2 regions of the Parafrankia sp. FMc2 genome follow, and region 2 is predicted to be linked to the other one. Evidence: riboswitches for the same ligand, from Rfam matches in the RefSeq annotation. Region 2 holds a riboswitch; the other holds the start of a gene.
The links. A riboswitch is a leader RNA that binds a small molecule or an ion and turns the genes downstream of it on or off. The one in region 2 is predicted to bind cyclic di-AMP.

Region 1 (5,139 bases), on a different contig from region 2:
GTCCCCCCGGGCCCACCGATCTGAACCCAGTTCGTACCCGACCCGGAATACATGTACACACCCTGCCGATCCGGCGTAAGCGAGTACAACCGGTCCCTCGTCACCACGAACTGCGCACCAGGACCGCCGATGACCTCCCATCTCCCGGCCGCGCCGAGATAGCGCGAGATGTCACCGCTTTCCCGGCTGGTCGCGAAGAGGCCGTAGCCCCCGCCGTAGAGCTTTCCGGTGGGTCCACCAATCGGGATCCAGTCCGCGCCCGATCCCGAGTACATCTCGACACCGGTCTGGTTGGACGCCAGCCGGTACACACTGCCGCGCGAGGTCGTGGTGCGTGCCTGCTGCTGCTGTGCTGACGGGCCGGACACCGCCGCCTGGACGGACGGCAGCGCGGTGGGCAGCTCGAGGCCGGGTGGCACCGAGGCGCCGGGCGGCAGGGCGCTCCCTGGTGGCACGGTGCCCGGCGCGGAACCGGTCATGGGTGGTCCTGGCTGCGCGGCACCCTGCGCCGCCTCCGCCACGGCGGCCGGGAGCACCCCGGGCTCGTCATCGCCTCCGGCCGGGCGATCGGCTGATCCGTTCTTCAGAGCCAGCACAAGCACGACCGCAACAGCGGCCAGCGCCGCGAACGCCGCCGCCACCAGGGGGCCGAGAACGCGGGACGCACCGCGCCGGCCCTGGCGGTCGGGCCGTGTCGGCGTCAGCGAATCCGTGCCCTGAGCCTGCTCCACCGGCCCGGCCGACGCTGCCATTCCGGCCGGCCCCACCGACGACGCGGCTGCTGCTGCGGCGGCCGCTGCTGCGGCGGGTGCGGGTGCGGGTGCGGCCTGGTCGGCGGGTTCGGCGGGTTCCGCGGCTCCGGATGGCTCTGACGGAGCAATGACGTAGCGGGTCAGGTCAGCCAGGATGGTCGGGGGCAGCCAGCCCTCGCCGATGCGGAGCCTTTCGTCGGTGGAGACCTCCTGGCACAGCCTGATCAGCTCTGCGGGAGTGGGCCGGGCCGCCGGATCCTTCTCCAGGCAGACTTCCAGAATGCCGCGGAGCTGCCCCGGGCAGCGATCCCAGTCGGGTTGCTCGTGCACGATGCGGTGGAAGACGGCGACATCCGCGCCGAACGGCAGTTCTCCGGTGGCCGCGTAGTAGGCGGTTGCACCGAGGGAGAAGACGTCCCCGGCACTGTCCACGGCCTTCCCGCGGATCTGCTCGGGCGCCATGAAGGCGGGCGTGCCGACCGGTTCACCGGTTCTGGTCAGCGGAACCGAGGAGGCCTCGACGGCGCGCGAGATACCGAAGTCGATGACGCGGGGGCCGTCGGCGGCGAGGATGACGTTCCCCGGTTTCAGGTCCCGGTGGATCACGCCGACGACATGGATGGACGCCAGCGCCTCGGCGACTCCGGCGACGAGTACCAGGACGCTCTCCGCCGGCAGCGCGCCCTGCCGGGCGACAGCCACGGCCAGCGAGGGCGCCGCGACATAGGCAGTCGCCATCCAGGGGCGCGGGGCGTGCGCGTCGCAGTCGACGACCGGGGCCGTGTACAGACCCTGGACGCGTTGCGCGATCGCCACTTCCTTCTCGAAACGACGCCGGAACTCCGGGTCGGAGGCGTACTCCGGCCGGGCGACCTTGAACGCGACCGGCCGCCCGCCCGGGGTGTAGGACAGGTACACCGCGCCCATGCCGCCCGCACCGATCCGGGCCCGAAGACGATAACCGCTGATCTCACGCGGATCCTCTGGCGTGAGGGGGGCGAACACGGCTTCCAGGCCCGGGCCACCAGGCGTTCCAGGCGTTCCAGGGATGCCGGGGGTGCCGGGGGGTACAGGGGTGCCAGCCGGCGTCCCGCTCATCGTCTCCCTCAGGGTCGGGATCAGCGCAGATGCCCGGGCAGCTCGCGTGACAGCCCCCGACATCGGTCATTCAGCCCAAGCCGTGACCAACCCTGACTATATGCATCATTGCGCGCACAGGCCGCGAGGACCGTGCCCGACGCGTGGGCGGGACCCGTCCGGAGCCGCGCCAGGCACGCAGCACACGTTTGGCGAGCCCTCCCCCCGCCCCCGGGTCTGTCAGACCCGCCGGAACGCCGGTGTGCCCGGACGTCCACGGACGTCCGGGCACACCGGTTCGTTAGGGGGACCGCCGGGCTCAGACCTTGTGGCCCCAGCAGCCCTGCGAGCTGTACCACGGGCTGGTGCCCTGCTGGGCGTAGAGGATGTGCGCGCGCTTCCACTGCTCGGCTACGCTGGCGTGCTGCGGCAGGCCCTTCCCGCCGACGGAGTGCCAGGTGCTCGGGAGGAACTGGAACAGCCCGCCCGCACCGATCGAGTTGACCACACGGGGGTTGCCCCCGGACTCACAGGGAACGACGGCGCTCAGGAAGTGATGCGCGTTCGGCCGGGCGGCGGCACTGGCCGGCTGGGACATCGCGATTCCGCCACCGATCGTCGCGGCCAGCACCGGTGCGACCAGCAGAGCGCGGCCACGGCGGATCGAACGACGGCTCTTACGGGCACCCGAAGTCATAACGGACAAAATGAATGTCCTTCCCCACGCCTACGAAGTTAGCTGTCGGGTTCGGGCTGGGAATCGCCCGGCCGCACAAACATATCCGCGCCACAAAGCGCTGACGGCTTCACCCCAAGGACGTCCAGAAAGAACGCCCGGGAACACTTGGGTCCCCCGCTCCCACCCTCAGATCCGTTGTGCGCCGGGCGGGGCGGGATTCGGCGTGCCACCCGGCGTGTACTCCCCAGGTCGGAAGCACGGCAACGACGTTACACGCCACCGGCAAACATTCTCCAAGCGATTGTGACGGCCATCACATCCCGACGACGGGGGTTGAAATCACCTGTGTACGGTGCAGCCGCCGTCGAGACGTCCGATATGTGCCACCACCATTCGACCGGCGTCATTCTCCCGTCACCTTGGGCCGACCAGCGCAGTGCGTAAGGCGCATCGTCGACCCGGCTCCGCGACGACTTTTCTCGCCCCTGGACCACGGATGATGCCCGGAAGGGCGGCGTATCGATCGGAAGAATCCCGGGTGAACAGCCCGGAAGGTGAGAGACAGCGCGATCCGTCGAGACGATGACAAGCATACGAAATCGGACACACTGGCTGGCAGTCCGAATCCGCGGGTCAGGCCCGGCTCCCGACGCTCGACGATGAAGGAGCGTTCAGCCGATCGGAAGGCCCGAGGGCCTGAACCGCGGGCCCGCCCTCGCGCGGCCTGCCCTCGACGCTGCGTGGCTGCTGCCTGCGCAGTTTCTCGGAGATCTGATCGGCGATCTGCCCCAGGCGGCCCCGGGGCTCCGTGGCACCGCCGGGACTCGTGTGCGTGACGGCCACCTCGACCCGGCCCACCAGGAAGTGGAGCGCTTCGATCGTCCTCTCCACCGTGACTCCGCCAGATCTCAGCTTCGCGGACAGCTGCAGGTGGAAGGTCGCGCCGGCCGGCGGTGGCAGCGTCTTCGCCTCGATCAGGTCGTACTCGACCCGGCCCCCGGTATAAGCCTCGGCGACCTTCATCTGCACCTCGCCCGAGCACTCGGCGAACCGCGGGTTCCCCATCAGTGTCAGGTCCCGGGCCAGCTGCTCATCCGACACGATGGTCGCCGTGGACGTGATCGTCACTCGCGGGTCCGAGCCGTTGACGAAGGTGAGTCCGTCGCTGGTGGAGTCGAACTCGTTCCGGACGTCTCCCGCCGGCACCCCGAGGCATTCCGCGGCAGCAGTGAGATACCCGTCCATCTCGACCTCGGGGGCCTCGGCCGGCACGCCCCTGAAACCGGCGGTGGCGGGGCCGGCGGTGAGCACGTAGTCGTCAGGCCAGAGACCGAGTTCCTGTCCGGCCGGCGGCGGGGTTCCGGACGATGCCGACGCGGCAGCCGTCGGAGTGGAGCCCGCCGCAGACGAGGCGTCGCCCCCGCCGCAGGCTGACAGCGCCACGACGGCAACCATCGCCATGGCCATAAGCCCGCCATGGCGCCGCGCCGCGCCGGGGCGCCGGCCGTCCGCCGCTGACATCACCACGTTGGTCACCTTCGACGATCCGCGACGCTGATCGGGGCGAGGAGCTCAGGAATGCAGGGGCCCGAAGGCACCGATCACAGGCCCGCCCTCCGTCGGCCGACCGGCGATGGAACGCGGCTGCTGGTTTCGCAGCTTCGTCGAGATCTGGTCGGCGATCTGCCGGAGACGTTCCGGCTGGGGTTCCTCCCCGCTGGTTGTATAGCCGACCATCACCTCGACCTGACCTTCGACGAAGAAGAGCAGATCCATCGCGACCTCGACCGTTCCCCCGGGGCCGGAGGCCTGCATGACGATTCGGCAACGGCCCTGCGCACCGGCCGGCGCGCCGAGTGTCTCCGCCGAGATGATCTCGAAGTCGACGCCTTCCTCCTCGAGCTCGCCGATCTGGCTCTCGAACGCCTCGGCCAGGCAGTCCGCCATCCGTGGATTCGCCAGCAGCTCCCGGTCAAACGCGGCCTGTTCCCTGGTCACGATCTCCGCGGTGGAATCGATCTGCGTCTCTCCGCCATCGCCGGTGAAGGTGAGCCCGTCAGCTGTGGCCTCGGGCTCGTAGTCGACGTTCTCGAGCGGCACGCCCAGGCATTCGGCGCTCGCACGCAGCACCGCGTCTTCCTCGGGGTCGTCACCGTCGTCCGCCGGTTCCCCCGGCGCACCCGTGAAGCCGCTCGTGGCGGGGCCCTCGGTCAGGACGAAGTCGTCCGGCCACAGACCGAGCTCCTCCGCCGCCGGCGACGCCGACCCGGAGGGCCTTTCCGTACTCACCGTCGGGGCGGCCGACGGTGCGTCGTCACCTCCGCAGGCGGACATCGCGAAGACGGCCGCCATCGCGACCAGCCCGCCTCGCCATGAAGCGGCCGGCCGGCAGCGCCGACTGCGCAGTCCCGTCAACGCCACAGATCCATGGCCCGGTGGGATTGTCCTCCCGCCATGACCACGCGCATTCTGCACACCTACGCCCATCAGTCCCCACCCCAGGCCGGTCGAACAGTCCGTTCGCGAGACCTCCGCACGGGGAGAATGCCCGACGCGTGCGACATGACCGGGGCGGAAGGTTCGGCGGACTTTATCAGACGTCCGCCTTAAAGCGCTCCAGCTGTCCGGGCT
Region 2 (6,060 bases):
GGATGCTCTGCGGCGGTCATCTGGATCGAACTACGGAATATGATTCACGCGATCTCCGCGATTCCACTTCCTTTTTTCGGCACCCCGGCCGAACCGCGCTCCGGCCGGGATGGCGCCATCACCGCTGGTGGCCGATCGAGCACATCGCAGCTCGCGGAAAACGTGACACCGCGCCCGTCCGGGACAAGATTCGGACCATCGGTGACCGTCACCCAACGTAGTTCTCAGGCCGAAGTGAATCCGCGCGCGTCAGCGATGACCATCGTCGACCCGGCACCCGCCACCGGGCGACCCCAAGATCGGTTGTTGTGGACCGGGAGTTCGACAGTCGTCCGTACCCATGCCGATCCGGGTCGATCCGGCGCGCCCGGGGGCATCCGTTGGTCGACACCCGCCCGGCGGTACCCGTTCCGGTCGCCTTCCGTTGGCGGTCGGCCGGATCCGGCCGAGAACATGCCGAAAGGCCTGTGCGTCGACTAACGTAACCAACCGTGTCGGAACTTCGGCGACGGTCGCGAGCGGCGCGGTGGTGCTCCTCCCAGCTCCCCTACGCCGGCAGCGCGGCGCCTGCAGGCCGGTCCGGCACGGTCACCAGCATCCGGAGCCGAGCATGACGCAGCAGCCGTACCCCAGGCACCACGAGATCTCCATCCTTCCCGGCCGCGGCGACCTGATGGCCGAGCTCGCCAGTCGCCTGGAGGCGCTGGACGCGCTGCTGAACCGCCTGGAGGACGCCGAGCGCCAGGCTGCTGACGCCGGAGAACACATTCTCCGCACGCGGCAGTGGCAGGAGGACACCGTCCGGACCCTGCAGGAGGAGCGCGCCCGCATGCGCCAGCGCCAGCAGGCGTTGGATGACCTGGCCGAACATGCCCGGGCGGCCGTAGAGGCCCTGCACGGCAGCCACCGGACGCTGCTCCCCGAGGTGCGCCAGCTCGAGGTTGAGCTGCAGGTCCTCGACAACTCCGGTTTTCTGAGCCGCCGTCAGAGTCGGCCCCGCTGACCAGCCCACACTGACAGGCTGCGCCGGCCAGTTGCACCAACAACGCTGTGCTGACCGGATTGCGCTGACGAGATTACGTTGGCCGACCCCGTCGACCGGGATGCGTCCGGCGTCGGCGTCCGGGACCGGCCTTAAGCCGTCTCGCTCTCCGTGGCCTTGTGGCAGATGGACATTCGCCGGCCCTTCGCGTGCAGCGACTTTCCGGGCCGTCCGTGACCTCCGAGCGGCCCGCGCGCAGCGGCCATCCGCGCCCCGCGCACCAGCGCGGCGCGGCTCGGCTCGGCTCGGCTCAGGAACAGGAACAGCCGGCATCAGGCGGAACTGGCATGACACAGGCACCGACGTGCCAGTGAGCGACGGCGGCACGGGCCGCGGACTCCCGAGCCGGCCAGGGCGGATCAGCGCTCCGGCGGATCCCCCGATGACCCCCGACAGCCCGGCGAGCCGGCCGGAGCAGCCTCGCGCAGCCCCTCGCTCAGCCCTGAAGGACGCTTGCCGAACGCCTCGCCGCGGCCCCGCAAACCGGGAAAACCTCGTCACCTAACGTGTTCGTCCGTGATCCTCGTGTGGCCGCCCGAAAACGTGACGGGAAGCTCAGCACCCCCTCTGACCTGGGCTTATGCGGCTCCACAAGGGGCCCTTCTCTGCGCACTCGACGTAGTTGGGGGGGACTAGTGTTTACCCACACCATCCGTGTGGACTAGTCTCGCTTGCGACGTCACGACAACACCGGGCCGAACGCCGAATCCTGCCCGCGGCCCCGGTGTCCCCTCCGAGTCGTCACCTCGGGCAGGAGCGGGGGACCCACCTCCACCGACCGGCACCAAGAAGTGGTGCGGGTCTAGGGGTGAAGTCCATCGTGTGAAGGTCGCGCGACGGACCGGGCAGCCCAGCCCGAACCCGACAGCTCACCTCGCAGGCGTACGGGAAGGAACGCAACGTTGTCTGCGCAAAGCGTGCAGCTTGATACTGAGAGACGCCGGCAGCAGGAAGGCCGCGGTCGCCACCGTGCGCCGTCCGCCCCCTCGGCGTCGAGTCGAGCCAGGGCCAGAGCCCGAACGGTTGCAGCCGTCACCACGGGAACCGTCGCGGTCTCCGGCGTAGCACTCGCCGGTTGCGCTACCGACATCAACGCGGATGCCGCTTTCGACGAGGGCACGAACACCGCCCCGATGACCCTCGCGACCCAGATCGGCTCGCGGCTGGCAGTCGACGGGGCCATCCAGGCAGCGACCACGACCGGCGGCAGCACGGGTACCGTCCTCGACGCGACCACGGACATCTCCGCTCCGACGCTCTCCTCGAAGATCGATGTCGGCCTGCGGGTGACCACCCCCGAGCTCACGGTCAACGCGAACGAGCCGGTCAACATCGGTTTCTCGCTGTACAACGAGCAGAACGACGCTCCGCTGGCCGACCAGCTCATCAAGGTTCAGGTCAAGCTCCCCACCGGGTGGGCGACCTTCCTGCACCTCACCACGGACGACCGCGGCTTCGCCTCGTACACCGCCCGGGTGCTGACCACCACGAACGTCACCGCGGTCTTCGACGGTTCGGACGCTCTGCAGTCCGCCCACTCCGAGAACGACGCGACGCTGACCGTCCGGCCGACACCGCCGCCGCCGCAGGCCTCCCGCCGCGCGGACCGCCCGGCCGTGAGCGTGGACACTCCCACGGTCAACGTCAACCTGCCGGCCAGCTCCATCGGCGAGAAGGCCGTCTACCTGGCCTCGCTACACGCCGGCAAACCCTACGTCTACGGCGCCGAGGGCCCGAGCTCCTTCGACTGCTCCGGGCTCGTGCAGTACGTCTACCGGCAGCTCGGCAAGAACCTGCCGCGCACGACAGACCAGCAGTACGCGGCCACCACGCGCATCTCCCAGTACAACAAGGCGCCCGGCGACCTGATTTTCTTCGGCAGCCCGGGCAACATCTACCACGTCGGCATCTACGCCGGCGATGGCAAGATGTGGGTCGCGCCCCGCAGCGGTGATGTCGTCAAGCTGCAGACGATCTACACGACCTCGTACCTGGTCGGTCGCATCCCCTGACGCGGACGTGAGCCGCGGTCCACGGCACAGCCCTGGGCCCGTCACTCTTCCTCTGAGAGCCCGTACGAACCGTTGACGGGGTGGCCAGTAGCACTGGCAACCCTGTTCCCGGAACGAGCCGCCGCGCGATCTCCCCCTCCGGTCGCGCACGGCTCCGCCGCCGGGTCGGGGTTGTCGGGATCGACTCCGACCCGGCGGGCACCAGACCATGCGCGGCTCCAGACCGCACACCGCTGGACGGCGCACCAACCAGACCCGTCGACAGGTCCCCTGTACCGGACCGGCGTAGCCCCGCGATCGCTCCGCCATGCCTGAGTTCGTCACAACGCCTGCGGCCTTGGGAAACGCCTGCCTCAGGCGAGCTGTGGATCCCAGGCCGGTAGGCCGTTGCGACATCATTCTACTTCGGCATAAGCGGTGTAGATGGGGCGGAAACCGTCCAGAATGCGACCATCGGGCATCAACGAACGCCCTACAGCTCGAAGCTGGAACCACCAGCACCACACCGGAGCACCACCGAGATCCTTCCGGCCGGACGGACGTCAGATCCCCCCCCATCTGACGTCCGTCCGGCCGGAAGGCCCCGGACTCCGCTGGCCGCTCGTCCCGATCCCCCCCCCATCGGACCGGGCGGCCAGCGGACTCTCCGGCCAGCCATCCGGCCACCTCTGGGTCTGTCGGGGCCGTTAACCCCCTCCCGGCGACGCCGACAGACCGCACCGGCCCCGGCCGCAGCCCCCTCGCGAGGGGGCTGCGGCCGGGGCACGGAACCCCCAGCATCCTGCTGACAGGAGCTCCGATCTCCCGCGAGCGGGGCGGCGGATCAGCCGCCGGCAGCGGGCGCAAGAGCCGAACTGACTACTAGGGGCCCCGCCGACACACGTTCGGCGGTCCGAGGACGGAAATGACTAGTTCTTTGCAACTAACGCAAATCGTCTAGTTCCTGCCGCCGCACCAGCTCCACCCGCCAGGGGCGGCACCGGGCCTGGTCACAACACCGGAAGCTGGCGCCGTCCACACCGCCGCGCCTGGGGCGCCGGGGCGTCACGCCGAACGCCGCCGCTTGTCATGGGAGAAGTCCCAGAGGGCGTCCGTCACGTCATCGTCCCACGCGGTCTCCGCGACCCGGCCATGCGGGGTCACTGCATCACAGGTCGGACCAGGCTCCGTCTCGAACTGCCCCACGACCCCGACCCCGGCATACACCGGATCACCCGGTCCGCAGGCAGCGAGCAGGGCCAACCGGGCACCCTCGCCGATACCCCAGACGTACACCCGGTCAAGGTCGACATCGGTGCGTTCCTCGTCCATGAAACGTACGACGTCACGCAGGTACTGCAGATCCGGGCCATTCGGGTCGTCCAGTCGCCAGGTTCCCGCGACCGCCTCCGGGAAGGCGAGCGCGAAATCCCGGCGACTGGCCAGCGAGGACGCGTCGCTCGCCTCTTCCAGCGACTTCGCGTCCGCATTGTCGTCGTGCAGGATGATGACCAGGGGCAGCGGCTCATCGGGGTCGGACGGTGCCTGAACACGTAGCTCCCGGCCGGCCGACGGATAGTCGTCCGGGATGTCGACCTGCTCGACCTCGGGTCGACCTCGGCCCGCCACCAGCCACCACACGGCAACCAGTGCGACTCCGACAATGATCACATTCTTCTTGTTCTTGCCCCACCAACCGGCAAGGGGATTCGACGCCACGATCCAACCGAACCACACCGCGCCTCCGGAAATCGCCGGATTCCGCTCAGCGCGTCCCGGCAGACCCGGTCAGGACGACGCCGAGCGGCGCGGTATCAGGTCCCGTCGCCGGTCACGTGGCCGCGAGCGCGCGGGCCCTGGCCGCCCGGAGAACTCCGACCTCACGCGGGCCGTCCAGCGGCGCCAGCGGGCCGTGCACCCAGCTCAGCAGCAGGTCGGCCAAGGCCGGATTCTGGGCCAGCACCGGCCCGTGCAGGTAGGTGCCGATGACCTTGCGGTCGACCACACCATCGGTGCGGGCCGGGGTGCCGTCCCCGACGCCGAGGCGCACCGTCCCGAGCGGGATCCCGCGGAAGCCGGGCAGCGGGCGGGTCCGCCCGCCGTGGTTCTCGTACCCGTACAGTGTCGGCAGCCCGAGCTCCGGACCCGGCTCCACCACGATGTCGCCGACCGCCCGGGGCGGCAGCGGGGCGTCCGGCGGCTCGAAGGAGCGGCGGGTCTCGACGTCGATCAGGTGAACGCCCTCGTGGATCCGCCCGTCACCGGCTGGGAAGGTGGCGCCGATCACCTGGTACCCGGCGCACACCGCCAGCACGGCCGCACCGCCCGAGACCGCCCGCGCCAGGGACCGGTTGCGGCGCATGCCGTCCGCGGCCAGCACCTGCGGCTCGTCCTCACCGCCGCCCAGCAGGTAGATGTCGCATTCGGCCGGCACCACCTCGCCGGCCGGCACCTCGACGATCTCGGCGTGCAGGCCGCGCCAGCGCAGCCGCTGGGCCAGGACGGTCGCGTTCCCGCCGTCACCGTAGGTGCCGAGCAGCTCCGGGTAGATCAGGGCGATCCGGGTCGCCGACTGGCGGATCACCGGGTGGTCCGGACGAGCAGGTCACGGAACGCGGTGTAGTTCGCCACGACATCCACACCCTTGTCGTTCGCCGCCGCGGCGGCGGCCTCGGCGTCGGCGTGGACGGTGTGGGGTACCTCGGCATAGGCCAGGCGCACGCTCATGTCCTCCTTGCGACCCCCGGTGACCAGCACCTGGCGGCCGGAGAGCCGCTCGAAGGGCACGTCCCAGATCCAGGACGGGTCACGGCCGTCCGCCGTCTGCGAGTTGAAGTCGATCACAACCGGCCGCGGCGGGCTGGAGTTCAGCAGCTCCATCATCTCCACCCAGCCAGCCGGGTTCTTCGCCAGCAGCAGGCGGGCCCGCTTCCCGTCCGGGCCGAGTGGCACCTCCTGGTAACGCCCCTGGACGTCGCCGATGCCCCGCATGGCGGCCAGCGCGTCCTCCACCTCGACCCCGAACTC

Region 1: it holds a riboswitch for cyclic di-AMP, as region 2 does, so the genes downstream of both, AB1460_RS35395 (transglycosylase family protein) here and AB1460_RS10160 (C40 family peptidase) in region 2, are expected to answer to the same signal.

The regions. Positions count from the first base shown of each region.
Region 1 is NZ_JBFLUG010000252.1:379-5,517, reverse strand. Features, by position in the region: partial or broken gene AB1460_RS35400 (serine/threonine-protein kinase) at 1-1,850, opposite strand, end outside; gene AB1460_RS35395 (transglycosylase family protein) at 2,149-2,526, opposite strand; cyclic di-AMP (ydaO/yuaA leader) riboswitch at 2,540-2,742, opposite strand; gene AB1460_RS35390 (hypothetical protein) at 3,142-4,035, opposite strand; gene AB1460_RS35385 (hypothetical protein) at 4,081-4,860, opposite strand.
Region 2 is NZ_JBFLUG010000020.1:63,666-69,725, reverse strand. Features, by position in the region: gene AB1460_RS10165 (hypothetical protein) at 611-1,003, shown strand; cyclic di-AMP (ydaO/yuaA leader) riboswitch at 1,772-1,939, shown strand; gene AB1460_RS10160 (C40 family peptidase) at 2,176-3,054, shown strand; gene AB1460_RS10155 (plasmid partitioning protein) at 4,099-4,770, opposite strand; gene AB1460_RS10150 (type 1 glutamine amidotransferase) at 4,865-5,617, opposite strand; gene AB1460_RS10145 (MurT ligase domain-containing protein) at 5,614-6,060, opposite strand, start outside.